2 regions of the Bacillus sp. FG16 genome follow, and region 2 is predicted to be linked to the other one. Evidence: predicted binding sites of a transcription regulator. Region 2 holds the regulator's gene; the other holds the start of a gene.
The links. The regulator LexA, encoded in region 2, represses DNA repair genes until DNA is damaged. The targets are predictions, from matches to a motif close to CGAACATATGTTCG.

Region 1 (8,176 bases), on a different contig from region 2:
CAAAAGGAAGAGCAATTAGATAGAGCGCTAGAACAGCTTGTTTTAGCGAAAGAGCGCTATATTGATAAAAAGGTGAATCAGTTAAAGCAACTTTCATTTTATTTAGAGAAGCACCACCCATCTCAAAAAATTATGCAAACGAAGGTAGCTGTTGAAACGTTGCAAAAGCAATTACAACGTGAAATGCAAACGTTACTCCAAACGAAAGAATTTGCCTTTGTAAGAGCTGCTCAAAAACTTGAAGCGTTAAGTCCGCTTAAAGTAATGATGAGAGGGTACGGGCTTGTATATGATGAAGAGAAGCAAGTGTTAAAAAGTGTGAAAGATGTAAGCCTTGGAGATGCTGTTTCAGTTCAATTACAAGATGGAATACTAGATTGTAGCGTATCAGGCATAGAGGAGCGTGAATTGAATAATGGAAAATAAATTAAGCTTTGAAGAGGCAATTTCGCAACTTGAGCATCTTGTTTCTAAGCTAGAACAAGGTGACGTACCTTTAGAAGAAGCAATTTCTTATTTTAAAGAGGGTATGGAATTATCTAAGCTTTGTGATGAGAAGTTGAAGAATGTACAAGAACAAATGGCAGTTATTCTTGGGGAAGATGGAGAGCTTGAACCGTTTACTGCTTTAGGAGATGAAGCATAGTGACGATTGCTTTTGATACTTTTTTGAAGGAAAGTAAAACTTTCGTAGAAGAGAAACTTGTAAGCTATGCAAATGAATTACAATGTCCAAATGTACTTCGTGAAGCGATGGCATATTCTTTGGAAGCGGGTGGAAAACGTCTCCGCCCGTTACTTTTGTTTGCAACATTACAAGCGTTCGGGAAAGAAAGAAATCTTGGAGTAGGTGCAGCTTGTGCTCTTGAAATGATTCATACATATTCGTTAGTTCATGACGATTTACCTTGTATGGATGATGATGATTTAAGAAGAGGAAAGCCCACAAATCACAAAGTATTTGGTGAAGCGATGGCAGTTTTAGCAGGAGATGGCTTATTGACGTATGCTTTTCAAGTTATTATGGCATATGAACAAAAAGAAATTTCTGCCGAAAAAAAAGTAAGACTTGTACTTGAACTTGCAAAAGCAGCAGGACCAGAAGGAATGGTTGGCGGACAAGTGGCAGATATGGAAGCTGAAGGGAAACGCCTTACGATTGATGAATTGGAGTACATCCATAAACATAAGACCGGAAAACTGCTTGAATTTGCTGTACTTGCGGGTGCGATACTTTCTGATGCGACAGAAGAGCAAGAAGAAAGGTTGCTTACGTTTGCCAAATATATCGGTCTAGCTTTCCAAATTCGAGATGATATTTTAGATGTCGAAGGAACCGAAGAAGAGATTGGAAAACCGATTGGTAGCGATCTTTCTAATGAAAAGAGCACATATACGACGTTGTTTACTGTAGATAGAGCAAAGGATATTTTAGAAGAAACAATTGCAGAAGCAAAAGGTGCGATTAGCTCCTTGCAATTACAAGATGAATATTTACTATCTATTTGCGATTTGATTGCAAAACGTAATAACTAATATAACAGCGTTTTCATTTGTTGAGTCATTCATCATTTTATGATATAAATGTAGGAAAAGGTTTTTCTTTTCTTGTTATTGGCAAAAATATATGTAGATTACATTGCCGTTATCACTTCGTGTTAGCGGCTATTTTTTTCATCGCCTAAAGAAATATGGTTTATAATAGGATTAAGGCGCAATAGACTGGTTAATAGCGGGACAAGACGAAAAATAGAAAAGAGAATTTCTTGTTTTGTGTAAATGTTTTTTATAATATTTGACATGTTGACAGATTATGAAATGAAAGTGAGTGATCCATGTGGATCTAACGCAAATTCAAAACCCTAGTTTTTTGAAAGATATGTCTATCAGTGAACTAGAGGGATTGAGTGAGGATATTCGTAAGTTTTTAATTGAAGAGCTCTCTCAAACAGGTGGACATATTGCACCTAATTTAGGTGTAGTAGAACTCACAATTGCTCTGCATAAATTATTTGATAGCCCGCAAGATAAATTTTTATGGGATGTAGGACATCAATCCTATGTACATAAAATTTTAACTGGACGCGCGAAAGAGTTTGGTACATTAAGGCAATATCAAGGTCTATGTGGTTTTCCGAAACGTTGCGAAAGTGAGCACGATGTATGGGAAACTGGTCATAGCTCAACGTCGTTATCGGCTGCAATGGGAATGGCTCTGGCACGTGATTTAAAGAAAACGAAAGAATATGTTATACCAATTATTGGGGATGGTGCTTTAACAGGCGGAATGGCTTTAGAGGCATTGAACCATATTGGACATGAAAAAACAGACATGATTGTTATTTTGAATGATAATGAAATGTCGATTGCACCAAACGTTGGTGCGCTTCATAATGTACTCGGTCGTTTACGTACAGCAGGAAAATATCACTGGGTAAAAGATGAATTAGAGTATATATTAAAGAAAATCCCAGCAGTTGGTGGGAAAGTGGCTGCGACAGCAGAGAAAATAAAAGATAGTCTTAAATATTTACTAGTATCTGGTGTCTTTTTCGAAGAGTTAGGCTTTACATATTTAGGTCCAGTCGATGGGCATGATTATGAAAAGTTATTCGAAACGTTGCAATATGCAAAGAAAACAAAAGGTCCAGTACTTGTTCACGTTATTACGAAAAAAGGAAAAGGTTATAAACCGGCTGAGAGTGACGTTATTGGAACTTGGCATGGAACAGGACCTTATAAAATTGAATCAGGTGACTTCGTTAAGCCGAAAGAAGTTGCACCAGCATGGAGTGCTGTTGTTAGTGAAACAGTACTTAAGCTAGCGAGAGCGGATGAGCGTATCGTAGCAATTACACCTGCAATGCCTGTTGGATCAAAACTTGAGAAATTCCAAAAAGAATTCCCAGATCGTATGATTGATGTAGGTATTGCAGAGCAGCATGCTACAACAATGGCAGCAGGTATGGCAACGCAAGGAATGAAGCCATTCTTAGCAATTTATTCGACATTTTTACAAAGAGCATATGACCAAGTTGTTCATGATATATGCCGCCAAAACTTAAATGTTTTCATCGGAATAGATCGCTCGGGATTAGTAGGAGCAGATGGTGAAACGCATCAAGGTGTATTTGACATCTCATTCTTACGTCACTTGCCAAATATGGTGCTTATGATGCCGAAAGATGAAAATGAAGGGCAACATTTAGTTTATACGGCAATGCAATATGAAGATGGACCAATCGCACTGCGTTATGCGCGCGGTAATGGACTTGGCGTTCCTATGGATGAAGAATTAAAGGCGATTCCAATCGGTACGTGGGAGACGTTAAAAGAGGGTACACAAGCAGCTATTTTAACGTTTGGTACGACAATACCAATGGCAATGGAAGCCGCTGAGCGTCTTGAAAAAGCTGGAGTTTCAGTGAAAGTAGTGAATGCTCGCTTTATTAAACCAATGGATGAAGCATATTTACATGATCTTCTAGGAAAGAATATACCGATTTTAACGATTGAAGAAGCTTGTTTAATCGGTGGTTTTGGAACAGGAGTAGTTGAATTTGCATCTGAAAATGGTTACCATAGTGCATTAGTTGAACGAATGGGTATTCCAGACCGCTTCATAGAGCACGGAAGTGTAACAAAATTATTAGAAGAAATTGGTTTAACGACAGATGCTGTTGTAGACCGTATTCATACAATGATTCCATCAAAACAAAAAAGGGCGTAACAAATGAGCGTAAAAAAAGAAAGAGTAGATGTACTATTAGTAGAGCGAGGACTTATAGAAACGCGTGAGAAAGCAAAGCGCGCCGTTATGGCCGGACTCGTATATGCAAATGAAATGAGACTTGATAAGCCAGGAGAGAAAATCTCGCAAGATACTGAGATTACGGTGAAGGGGCAAGTTATGCCGTATGTAAGTCGTGGTGGTTATAAACTTGAAAAGGCATTAGAGACATTTCATCTTGATTTACAAGATAAAGTTATGATAGATATTGGTTCATCAACTGGTGGCTTTACAGATTGCGCACTTCAAAATGGAGCGAAATTATCTTATGCATTAGATGTAGGATACAATCAACTAGCGTGGAAATTACGTCAAGATGAGCGTGTTGTTGTAATGGAACGAACAAACTTCCGTTACGTGACACCAGCAGACTTAGAACGTGGTTTACCTCAATTTGCAAGTATTGATGTTTCATTTATATCATTAAAGCTTATACTGCCGGTTTTAAAAACAATGCTTATGCCTAACGGAGATGTAGCAGCATTAATTAAACCGCAGTTTGAAGCTGGAAGAGAGCAAGTTGGGAAAAAAGGTATCGTTCGTGATAGAAAAGTACATGAAGCTGTTGTGGAAATGATTGTCGATTTTGCTTTAAAAGAGGGCTATGATGTGGAAGGTTTAACATTCTCACCAATTACGGGTGGGGATGGTAATATTGAATTTTTAATTCATCTGAAATGGCATGGTGAACGTGAGAATGGCGAAAATCATTCTCCGATTTCTATAGAGCAAGTTGTTACAGAAGCGCATGACGTTCTAAAACAAAAAGGGAAAGGGGAATAACATATGTTGTTCCTCTTTTTGTTGTAATTGTATAATGATTGTAAAAACAATTGTGTACAAGAAACGAATTATAAGTTAACATAAATAAGTGAAGTATACCAATGTTTAAACTATGGTAAGAGATAGTGTGAGGTGCAAATGTATGAATAAAGGTCAGCGCCATATTAAAATCAGGGAAATTATTGCAAACAAAGAAATTGAAACACAAGATGAATTAGTTGATATTTTACGTAATGAGGGATTTAATGTAACGCAAGCAACAGTATCGCGCGATATTAAAGAACTGCACTTAGTGAAGGTGCCATTACATGATGGGCGCTATAAATATAGCTTGCCAGCCGATCAACGATTTAACCCGTTACAAAAATTAAAACGAAATCTAGTGGATTCATTTGTAAAATTAGACACGGCAGGACATATGCTTGTGCTAAAAACATTGCCTGGTAACGCTCATTCACTTGGAGCACTTATTGATCATTTAGAGTGGGATGAGATCATCGGAACCATCTGTGGTGATGATACTTGCTTAATTATTTGCCGTACACCTGACGATACAGGTGTTGTCTCTGATCGTTTCTTAAATATGTTGTAACAAAAAATCTTGTTTGCTTTCCATCGTAAAGTGGGAAGTGAACAAGATATTTTTATTGGTTAAAAATATGATTTTTCTAATTGTAATATAATATTTTGTATGCATAAAGTTAGAAAATAGATGGATTGACCCGTAAAACAAATGTTTGGTACAATGAAGCGGGTTAGAAGAGTATATACATACAAATATATAGTATGATTATTTGAATGAAGAACTGAGAAAATCCTTTAGTAAGGGATTATTTTATAACGAGGTGAATGGGGCATTGTTATCGGAATTATCGATTAGAAACTTTGCTATTATTGAAGCATTAAATATTTCTTTTCAAAAAGGTTTAACGGTTTTAAGCGGTGAAACAGGGGCCGGAAAATCGATTATTATTGATGCAATTAGTTTACTTGTAGGTGGCCGTGGGTCAGCAGAGTTTGTTCGATATGGAACAGAAAAGGCTGAGATTGAAGGGCTGTTTTATGTTGAAGATGAGAAGCATCCATGTATTGAAAAGGCAGAAGAGTTAGATATAGAAATAGAAGATGGCATGATTATTTTGAAGCGTGATATTGCTGCGAACGGGAAGAGTGTATGTCGTGTAAATGGGAAGCTTGTTACACTTAGCATATTAAAAGAAATTGGGAAAACACTTGTTGATATTCATGGACAGCATGAAACGCAAGATTTAATGAATGAAGAACGACATCTGTTTATGCTTGATCACTTTGATGGGGATCGAATCGTTAAACAACTAGACATATATCAAAATGTATACGCTGACTATGAAAAATTAAAAAAACAATTAAAATCGTTAAGTGAAAATGAACAACAAATGGCACATCGCTTAGATTTAATTCAATTTCAGCATGAAGAAATTCGCAAAGCTGATTTAAAGATGGATGAAGAAAATGAATTAACTGAGGAACGATTGCAAATTTCTAATTTTGAAAAGATTTATAAAGCATTAGGTGATGCATATCGTTCGTTAAGTGCTGACGGACAAGGATTAGATAATGTAAGAAGCGCAATGGGACAAATGGAAAGTATTACACATTTAGATGAAATGTATCAAGAGAATCATGATTCAATTGCAAATAGCTATTACTTGTTAGAAGAGGTTGCATATCAACTGAGAGAAAAGCTCGATATGATGGAATATGATCCAAATCGTTTAGATGAAATCGAAACACGTTTGAATGAAATTCGTATGCTGAAGAGAAAATATGGAAATACTGTAGAAGAGATTTTAGCGTATGCTGATAAAATTGAACAGGAAATTTTTACGATTGAAAATAAAGACGTTCATATTGAAACGACGAAGAAACAGTTGAAGGAATTAGAAAGTGTTATTCTGAAAGAAGCAACGTTGTTAAGTAATATGCGTCATGAGCTTGCAGAACATCTTACAAATGCAATTCATCAGGAATTAAAAGAATTATATATGGAAAAAACGAAATTTGAAGTGAGAATTATGAAGAGAGAAGGAAATGCAGAAGAGCCCCTTGTGGAAGGTGCACCGGTAAGACTTACGGCGGATGGTTACGATCATGTGGAATTTTATATTTCAACGAACCCAGGAGAGCCGCTAAAACCACTTTCAAAGGTTGCTTCTGGTGGAGAGTTATCTCGTATCATTTTAGCTTTAAAAAGCATTTTTTCTAAGCATCAAGGGGTTGCATCTGTTATTTTTGATGAAGTGGATACGGGTGTAAGTGGCCGGGTCGCACAGGCTATTGCGGAAAAAATTTATCGAGTATCAGTAAACTCGCAAGTACTTTGTATTACGCACTTACCTCAAGTAGCTTCAATGGCGGATTCGCATTTATTTATTCGAAAACAAGTAGCGAATGATCGGACAATTACATCAGTTACTGTTTTAACTATGGAGGATAAAGTAACAGAAATAGCTCGAATGATTTCTGGTGTGGAAATTACAGATTTAACGACAGAGCATGCGAAAGAATTACTTACGCAAGCGCATCATTTTAAACAGACAGCAGAGGCTATCCAGTAATGGATAGCTTTTTTTCTCAAATGACGATTTCTTAATTCTTCCGGTTATAAATAAAGCACTGCAAGGAGAGATTAAAAAGTGAAGCCAAAAGGCTGAATGTGGGGTAGGAGCGAGGAGAGTGAACAAGTTGAAATTAGAAAAATTTCGAAAAATAATAGGTCTTTGTCTCCTTGTTTCTTTAGTTTTTATTGGATGTTTTAAACCGCTTCGAACGTTTATTTCATCACCGAAACAACTTGTTGTTTTTGAGGGACAACAATCAGAAATATCATCATTACCAGTTTTCAAAGCTTCATCCACAAATCGTCATGTGTTTACAGTGAGTTCGAATGAACAAAAACAAGGACTTATGGTAAATTCTCATCAAAATGGTGAAGCTGATATGGTATTTCAGCTTGCTGGTTTTCCAGTGAAAAAAGTAAATGTGAAAGTGTTAAAAGATTTTAAGGTGATTCCAGGTGGACAATCAATTGGTGTGAAATTAAATACAAAAGGTGTACTTGTTGTAGGCCATCATTTAATTCAAACTGAAAAAGGTAAAATATCTCCTGGTGAAACAGCAGGTGTACAAATTGGAGATATGATTACTGAAATTAATGGTAAAACAATTGAAAGAATGAGTGATGTAGCACCGTTTATTCATAATAGTGGAGAAACAGGTGAACCGCTTAATCTTGTATTGTTAAGAGATGGAAAATATATTCGCACGAAACTAACGCCACAAAAAGACAACGGTGAGTCGTCTTATCGAATTGGCTTGTATATTCGTGATTCGGCAGCTGGAATTGGAACAATGACATTTGTTCATCCGGATTCTATGAAATACGGGGCGCTTGGTCATGTTATTTCTGATAATGATACAAAAAAGCCGATTCAAGTCGAAGATGGACAAATTATGCGCTCGACAGTTACATCAATTGAAAGAGGTAGTCATGGGAATCCAGGGGAGAAATTAGCAAGATTCTCACCAGATCGTGAAGTGATTGGCAATATTACAATTAATAGT
Region 2 (8,176 bases):
AAATGAAACCTTGAGTGATGCTTAGTTATAACGCAGTCTTATTCAGGGGTTCGTTAGTTCATTTTCTAAATTTAGGGAATAAATATAGCTTAGTACCTTGCAATAAACAATACCAAGTGGTATATTATGGATAAAACAGGTACCGTGTATTGAACAGTACTAAGATAGGAAAGGAGGATGGCACTTGAACGTTCAGTTTAAAAAAGGTGTGCTTGAACTTTGTGTATTAGCACTTGTAAAACGTAAAGATAGTTACGGTTATGAACTTGTTCAGCAAATTTCTAATAAATTTTTAATATCGGAAGGGTCAGTATACCCTTTATTGCGCCGTTTGACGAAAGAAGGGTATTTTCAAACGTATTTAAAGGAATCTACGGAAGGGCCACCTCGTAAATATTATCAATTAACAGAGCAAGGGGAAACGCAATTTCATTTGTTAGTAACAGAATGGCGTGATTTTGCGAAAGGGGTACAAGAAATTATTGAAGGGGTGGAATGGGATGAGTAAAGAAGGGTTTCTTAAAGAATTATCAAGTTATCTTAGAAAGTTACCAGAGGAAGAGAGGCAAGATATTTTATCGGATTATGAAGAGCACTTTCAGTTTGGGATAGAAGAGGGGAAAACTGAATCAGAAATAATACAGGGCCTCGGTTCTCCGAAAGTAATCGCAAAAGAATTACTTGCGATGTATCGCTTCGATGAAATGAAAAAAAATCCATCGACTTCAAATGTGACAAGAGCTGTTATGGCAGCGATTGGACTTAGTTTGTTTAATTTTATTATTGTGTTAGGCCCGTTAGTCGCAATTATTGCTTTTATATTTTCTTTTTGGATTGGTGGTATTGCTAGTGTAGTAACACCATTTTTCGTGATTGGAAAAGTATTTATGGGTACTTTTATATGGTTGGATCTTTTCGTTAGTATAACGTTTGTTGGAGTAGGTTTATTATTATGTATTATCGCTTTTTATAGTACAAAGTGGTTTAAGAGATTGTGTGTACGATATGTAATATGGAACTTCAAAATGATAAAAGGAGAGTAAATGATGAAAAAACTATTTTTAATCGCTATCGCTTGTATCATTATTGGAGTAATAGGAATTTCCCAAACATATGAAAAAGCAGTACAAACTGCTGAAAAAGGCGATAAAGAAAATATAATTAAAAACGAAACATTAAAAAATATAGAAGTTAAGTTAGATGCCGGGGATATTATTGTCCAAAAATCTCCTGACTCTTCTTTTTATATCAAGCAATCAGGAGATGTACGTAAACAAGAGATTCGTATCGCAGAAGATGGTGACACATTAAAAATTATTGGGGAAAGAGAAAAAGGTGCTTCATTTGATTTTTCTTTTTACGATTTTAGGTTTCAAACGTCTAAATTGACTCTCCTTGTGCCCGAACGCTCTTACCAAGATGTAAAAGTAAATTCATCTGCTGGACAAATCGAAATGAGTGATGTGAAAAGTGATAGCGTAAGTGTTAGAACACTTGCTGGAGAAGTAGAGTTGAAACAAGTAACGGCTAAGAATGTGGAGGGATCGACAAAAGCTGGTGAGGTGAACTTTAAGAAGGTATTAGGGAAAGTGACCGCAAAAACAACAAGTGGGGAAATAAATATTCAAGATCATGATTCTAAGTATAATCTAGAAGCAAGTTCAACTGCGGGAGATATAGATATTACTTTATCGGAAAAACCACAAGATGCGGTAATTACTGGGCAAAGTGCTGCCGGAGATGTAACAATTTTTAATGAAGAAAATAATAACGTAACAATTGGAAATGGTAGTAAAAAGATTAGCGGTAAAACGGCTGCTGGAGATGTGACGATTGAAACTCGTTAATAAGAAATAGAATGTATGGAAATCTATCAAAATACAAAAAAGAAGATAATTACCGTATATAAATAAGGTAATTATCTTCTTTTGTTATTTTTAATGTAAATCACGATATACGCCAATTACTTTCCCGATAACTGACACTTGTTTTAAAATGATAGGTTCTAATGAAGAGTTTTCTGGTTGTAGACGGAAATGGTCTTTTTCTTTATAGAAACGTTTAACAGTTGCTTCGTTATCTTCTGTTAAAGCGACTACAATTTCACCATTATATGCAGACTGTTGTTGGCGAACAACAACTAAATCTCCATCGAAAATACCAGCTTCAATCATACTATCTCCAGAAATACGTAACATGAACACTTGGTCTGCTCCAGCAACAATACTAGCTGGAAGTGGGAAATGTTCCTCTACGCTTTCGACAGCTGTAATTGGTAAACCAGCAGTAACTTTTCCGACAATTGGAACTTGAATAACAGATTGTGTTTCTGTATCGATTCGGTCTACGCCTAAAATTTCAATCGCTCGTGGTTTCGTTGGATCGCGTCGAATGTATCCTTTTTCTTCTAATCGTGATAAATGTCCGTGCACTGTAGAACTAGAAGCGAGGCCGACTGCTTGACCGATTTCACGTACGGAAGGTGGATATCCTTTTTCTTGTACTTTTAGCTTAATAAAGTCGAGAATGTCTTGCTGGCGTTTCGTTAACTTTTCCATGTTTTCTAACACCTCGTTTTCTTTCATTTTTCTTATTAATAAGTATAACATGTGAAAAAACATTCTACAAACATAAGTTCGAACAAATGGCTGATTTATGTTACACTATAGGGAAATAATAGGGAGAAAGAGGGGTTCAAAATGAATGCAATTATTTATGCACGTGTGAGTACAACGAAAGAAGCACAAGAAACATCATTATTACGTCAAAAAGATGAATTATTGCATTTAGCTGAGCGCTATCAAATGAATGTTTCTAAGGTGATTGAGGAGCAGGCTAGTGGATATACAATTGAGCGTGACGGTATATTAGAGGTGTTGGATACAATTCGAGACGAACAAATTGATGTGTTACTTATACAAGATGAAACGCGACTTGGTAGAGGAAATGCGAAAATCGCATTAATGCATTGTTTACATAAAGAAGGTATAAAAGTATATACGCATACACATAATGGTGAATTACAATTGTCGGATTCTGATTCGATGGTATTAGATATTATTGGTATTGTTGAAGAATATCAAAGAAAGATTCATAATTTGAAAATTAAACGAGGTATGCAACGTGCAGTAGAAAAAGGCTATCGTCCAGAAAAAAATTTAAAAAATCGGCATTTAAGTGTAGGAAGAGAGAAAAAAGAAGTGCCAATTGAGGAAATTGTACGTTTGCGAAAAAGTGAACTCACGTTTGAAGAAATTGCAGCAACACTACGTGGATTTGGTCATAATGTTTCAAAGGCGACTGTACATCGTAGATATGTAGAGTATACGAAGCAATTGCTTGATAAAGAAGAGTAACTATTGTATGATAATAATCAGTTTTGATTAGAAGGGGGATTCGAGATGATTAATCACGAACTCGTTGAACGCATTAACTTCTTAGCGAAAAAAGCAAAAGCTGAAGGTTTAACTGAAGAAGAGCAACGTGAGCGTCAATCGCTACGTGAACAATATTTAAAAGGATTTCGTCAAAATATGTTAAACGAACTTAAAGGAATTAAAGTTGTTAACGAAGAAGGTACAGATGTTACACCGACGAAATTAAAAGCTTTAAAAAAGCAAGATAATGCAAAATTAAATTAAAAGATGGGCGAAGCCCATCTTTTTTTATTTGTAAAAATCGTTATTTAATAACTTTCCAGTTGTTATTAACTGTTGCTTCTATCGTTTTATGTTCCAATATATAATTAGCGATAAGTTCAGACATATCTGTTGGTATATCTTTTACTACCGGTTTGTTTTGAAACATAAAGAAATTTCCACCGCCACTTGCACGATAATTATTCATTACAACGTCATATTCTTCATTCATATTAAGAGGAACACTGTTGTGCTGTAAAGATTCTACTCTTTCACCAATTGGTTTTGAAATGTTTAATACGTATGAAATCCCTTCCCACATATCGTAATTATAATGTTGTGGCTTTGGTTCTATGTAGGTAGGACTTACGATGATGGACCCATCTGTTTTTAATGTGAAATAAGAAGCAGAGAGTTCAAGAGCATCTTTTATATCTGCTCCAGTTATTCTAATTACTTTTAATGTGTTTGGATAAATATAATTAGAAACGATGTCACGCATTGTTACATGTTCCGGAAAACCTGGAGATGTATTATGGAACAAACTTGTACAAGAAATGGATACATTAGCTATATCCATCTGTATTTTATTTATAAATTCGATAAAAGGATGATCATGCAAACGAGTTTGCATAGCATCTGAAATTTGCATGTTTCCCTGAATGATTCCAATAGGTTGATCAAGCCACTTTTGTGTTTTCTCTTCGTAATCGGCTACCAATGAAAGTACATTTTGGTCCGCTTCAACTCCTTGTACAGATAATAATTCAGAAGAGCTCTCTTTTTTCACCCATTTATGTTTTGTTTTTTCGAATGTTACTTTTACTTTTCCAACTGAGTGTCCATTGCATCCGGTCTGTAAAATTGTTATACCGTTAGCCATTGTGTGAGAAATTTCTCGGTGTTGATGACCTGTTAGTAAAAGGTCTATACCTTCAATTTCATGGCACATTGCATATCCTTGGTTTTCACCTGTTAACACTTCAGTCGGTTCCCCAGTTTGTAAATCTCTTTCGAATCCACCGTGATAGGCTACGACTAATAAATCTGGTTTCTCATGTTCGTGAATATAAGAAACCCATTTTTTTGTAGTCTTTAATGCATCTTCAAATAGTAAATCTTTAATGTGATGGGCCTGTTCCCAATTTGGGATGTAATGTGTTGTTACCCCTAAAATAGCAATTTTTATATTGGATTCAATCTGTTTGATTATATAAGGTTTTCCGAAATAGGGTTTTTTTATGTTTTTATCTAAAATATTTGCTGATAGGTACGGGAAGTTCGCAGTAGTCACAGCATTATTTAATATATCCATTCCGTAATTAAATTCATGATTGCCGATAATTGCAGCGTCATACTGTAAGTGATTCGCTAATAAGGACATTGGGTTTTTTTTGTTTTTTTCGTATGTAACATAATGATAAGTAAATGGTGTTCCTTGAATAAAGTCGCCATTATCAATTAAAAGAACGTTTATATTTTGGGAACGTTCTTTTTTTATAAGAGTAGAAATTTTAGCTAAACCAAGTTCTGCTGGGGAGTTATCTTGGTAGTGAATGGGATAAACAGTGCCATGTATATCGCTTGTTAATAAGATGTTTAAAGTTACAGTTTGATTATGTTCCAATATGACTCACCTTTTCTATTGTTATCTTCCAATTAATCATATCAAATATGTGAAGTGAATTTTGATGTGAATGTATAGAATGTGTAAAGATTCTGTAAATAACCAATTGTGTATCAAAATATGTGATATATTTCTTCATGTTTACGGAAGGTTATTTTATAACAAGAAAAATGGAGGCATTAATATGTTGAAAAAAGTTTTTGCAATGAGTACAACAGTTGTACTAGCGGCCGGATTATTAAGTGGCTGCGGGACGAAAGAGTCAAGTGCAAGTAAAAATGAAGATACGAAAAAAGGTTATGTACCAAAGACCTTAAATGTTCAATTTGTTCCTTCTCAAAATGCGGATACGTTAGAGGCAAAGGCAAAACCATTGGAAAAGCTATTAAGCGATAAATTAAATATTCCGGTAAAAGTTAGTATTTCAACTAACTACAATACAATTGTAGAAGCGATGGCATCTAAACAAGTAGATGTAGGGTTTTTACCACCAACAGCGTACGTATTAGCACATGAAAAGAAGGCTGCAAATGTAATTTTACAAGCGCAACGTTTTGGAGTAGAGGATGAAACAGGAGCTCCTACAAAAGATTTAGTAGACTATTATAAATCTGAATTTGTTGTTAAAAAAGACTCTAATATAAATAGTGTAAAAGATTTAAAAGGTAAAAAAATTGGTTATCAAGATGTAACATCATCAGCAGGGTATGTATGGCCTGCAGCTGTTCTATTAAAAGAGGGAATTGATCCGCTAAAGGATGTGAAACCTGTTACATTAAAAGGTCATGATCAGTCACTTATTGCTCTTTTAAATGGTGATGTAGATGCAGCTGTTGTATTCCAAGATGCTCGTAATATTGTAAAAAAAGATTATCCAAATATATTTGATCAAACGAAAATAGTGAAATTTACTGAGAAAATTCCGAACGATACAATTTCTGTACGCTCTGATTTAGATGCAGAGTGGAGCAAGAAATTACAAGATGCTTTCATTGAAATTGGAAAAAATGAGGAAGGCCGTAAAATCATTAAAGAAGTATATTCCCATGAAGGATATATTAAATCTGATGATAGTAAATTTGATATTGTTCGTGAATATGGAAAGACAGTGAAGACGCAATAATACATAGTGAACTGGCGGCTAGCTGGAAGGTGTGAGATTTCAGTTAGTTTGCCGTTTTTTAGTTATTGATAATACATTGAAAGTAGGTAAGATGTGTGATAGAGTTTCGAAATGTTTCCAAAATGTATCCGAATGGCACAAAGGGATTGAATAATATAAATTTAAAGATTCAAAAAGGTGAGTTTATTGTAATGGTCGGGTTATCCGGAGCTGGAAAATCTACACTTCTCAGATCCGTAAATCGTCTTCATGAGATTACCGAAGGAGAAATCATTATTGAAGGTGAGTCTATTACTTCTGCGAAAGGAAAAGGATTAAGGCGTATGCGCCGGGATATCGGTATGATCTTCCAAAGTTTTAACCTTGTAAAGCGATCAACAGTATTAAAAAATGTATTAGCTGGTCGTGTTGGCTATCATTCCACATTACGTACAACGTTAGGTTTGTTTCCGAAAGAAGATGTGGAACTCGCATTTCAAGCATTAAAAAGAGTGAATATTTTAGAAAAAGCATATGCACGTGCTGATGAATTATCAGGAGGACAACAGCAACGTGTATCGATAGCTAGAGCATTGGCGCAAGAAGCAAAAATCATATTGGCAGATGAGCCTGTTGCATCGTTAGATCCACTTACGACAAAGCAAGTGCTAGATGATTTGAAAAAAATTAATGAAGATTTTGGAATCACGACAATTGTAAATTTACATTCTATTGATTTGGCTAGACAATATGCGACACGTATTATCGGATTACATGCAGGAGAAATTGTTTTTGACGGTTTAGTAGAAGAAGCAACGGATGAAAAATTTGCTGAAATTTATGGGGACGTTGCTCAGAAAAGCGAATTATTAGAGGTGGCAGTAAAATGAATGACGTGACGATATATTCAAATGAAATACCGAAGCCGCCGAGTAAATTGAAACATATATTAACGTTTATTTTAGTTATTTTAATGCTGTGGAGTAGTAGTGTACAAGTAGATGCATCATTTTCAAAACTGGTAGACGGTTTTCCAAATATGGTAGATCTATTGAAAGAAATGGTGCCACCTGATTGGAGTTATTTTCAAGTTATTACAACAGCGATGTTAGATACAATACGTATGGCGATTATTGGGACGACTTTAGGAGCGATTTTAGCCATTCCACTTGCATTGTTTGCAGCAAGTAATGTGTTTACTAACACATTTTTATACAGTCCAGCTCGAATGATTTTAAATTTTATACGAACGATACCAGATTTATTATTGGCGGCTATTTTCGTAGCAATTTTTGGAATTGGGCCACTCCCAGGTATTTTGGCTCTTACTTTTTTCTCAATTGGACTCGTAGCGAAATTGTTGTATGAATCAATTGAATCAATTGACCCTGGCCCACTAGAAGCGATGACAGCTGTAGGGGCTAATAAGGTGCAATGGATTGTTTATGGAGTCATTCCACAAGTAAAAGCGCACTTTGTTTCCTATGTACTATATACATTTGAGGTGAATGTACGTGCAGCAGCTGTCCTAGGTTTAGTAGGAGCAGGTGGTATTGGACTATATTATGATCGTACACTTGGATTTTTACAATATCAACAAACTGCTTCTATAATTATTTATACCCTTATTGTTGTTTTGTTAATTGACTACATTAGTACGTTGTTGCGGGAGAAACTATAATGAATAGAACGACGATGATTGTTCCAAAACCGAAGAAACCGAGTATATATCGCTGGATTATTTTAATAGCACTTACAGTTGTATATGTATGGGCCTTTTCAGGAGTGCCATTAGAAGGGATAAAGGAC

Region 1: a site for LexA is predicted at 5,300-5,313, ahead of recN (DNA repair protein RecN). Genes of this name have one in related genera too.

What each region holds. Positions count from the first base shown of each region.
Region 1 covers NZ_JBMDKC010000001.1:49,504-57,679, forward strand. The annotation lists gene xseA (exodeoxyribonuclease VII large subunit) at 1-426, shown strand, start outside; gene xseB (exodeoxyribonuclease VII small subunit) at 416-646, shown strand; gene ispA ((2E,6E)-farnesyl diphosphate synthase) at 646-1,536, shown strand; gene dxs (1-deoxy-D-xylulose-5-phosphate synthase) at 1,838-3,730, shown strand; gene ACODS7_RS00385 (TlyA family RNA methyltransferase) at 3,734-4,573, shown strand; gene argR (arginine repressor ArgR) at 4,716-5,165, shown strand; gene recN (DNA repair protein RecN) at 5,431-7,170, shown strand; gene spoIVB (SpoIVB peptidase) at 7,289-8,176, shown strand, end outside.
Region 2 covers NZ_JBMDKC010000006.1:91,813-99,988, reverse strand. The annotation lists gene ACODS7_RS04330 (PadR family transcriptional regulator) at 185-508, shown strand; gene ACODS7_RS04325 (DUF1700 domain-containing protein) at 501-1,043, shown strand; gene ACODS7_RS04320 (DUF4097 family beta strand repeat-containing protein) at 1,044-1,847, shown strand; gene lexA (transcriptional repressor LexA) at 1,938-2,558, opposite strand; gene ACODS7_RS04310 (YneB family resolvase-like protein) at 2,700-3,356, shown strand; gene ACODS7_RS04305 (DUF896 domain-containing protein) at 3,402-3,641, shown strand; gene ACODS7_RS04300 (bifunctional metallophosphatase/5'-nucleotidase) at 3,682-5,265, opposite strand; gene ACODS7_RS04295 (phosphate/phosphite/phosphonate ABC transporter substrate-binding protein) at 5,450-6,388, shown strand; gene phnC (phosphonate ABC transporter ATP-binding protein) at 6,484-7,257, shown strand; gene phnE (phosphonate ABC transporter, permease protein PhnE) at 7,254-8,048, shown strand; gene phnE (phosphonate ABC transporter, permease protein PhnE) at 8,048-8,176, shown strand, end outside.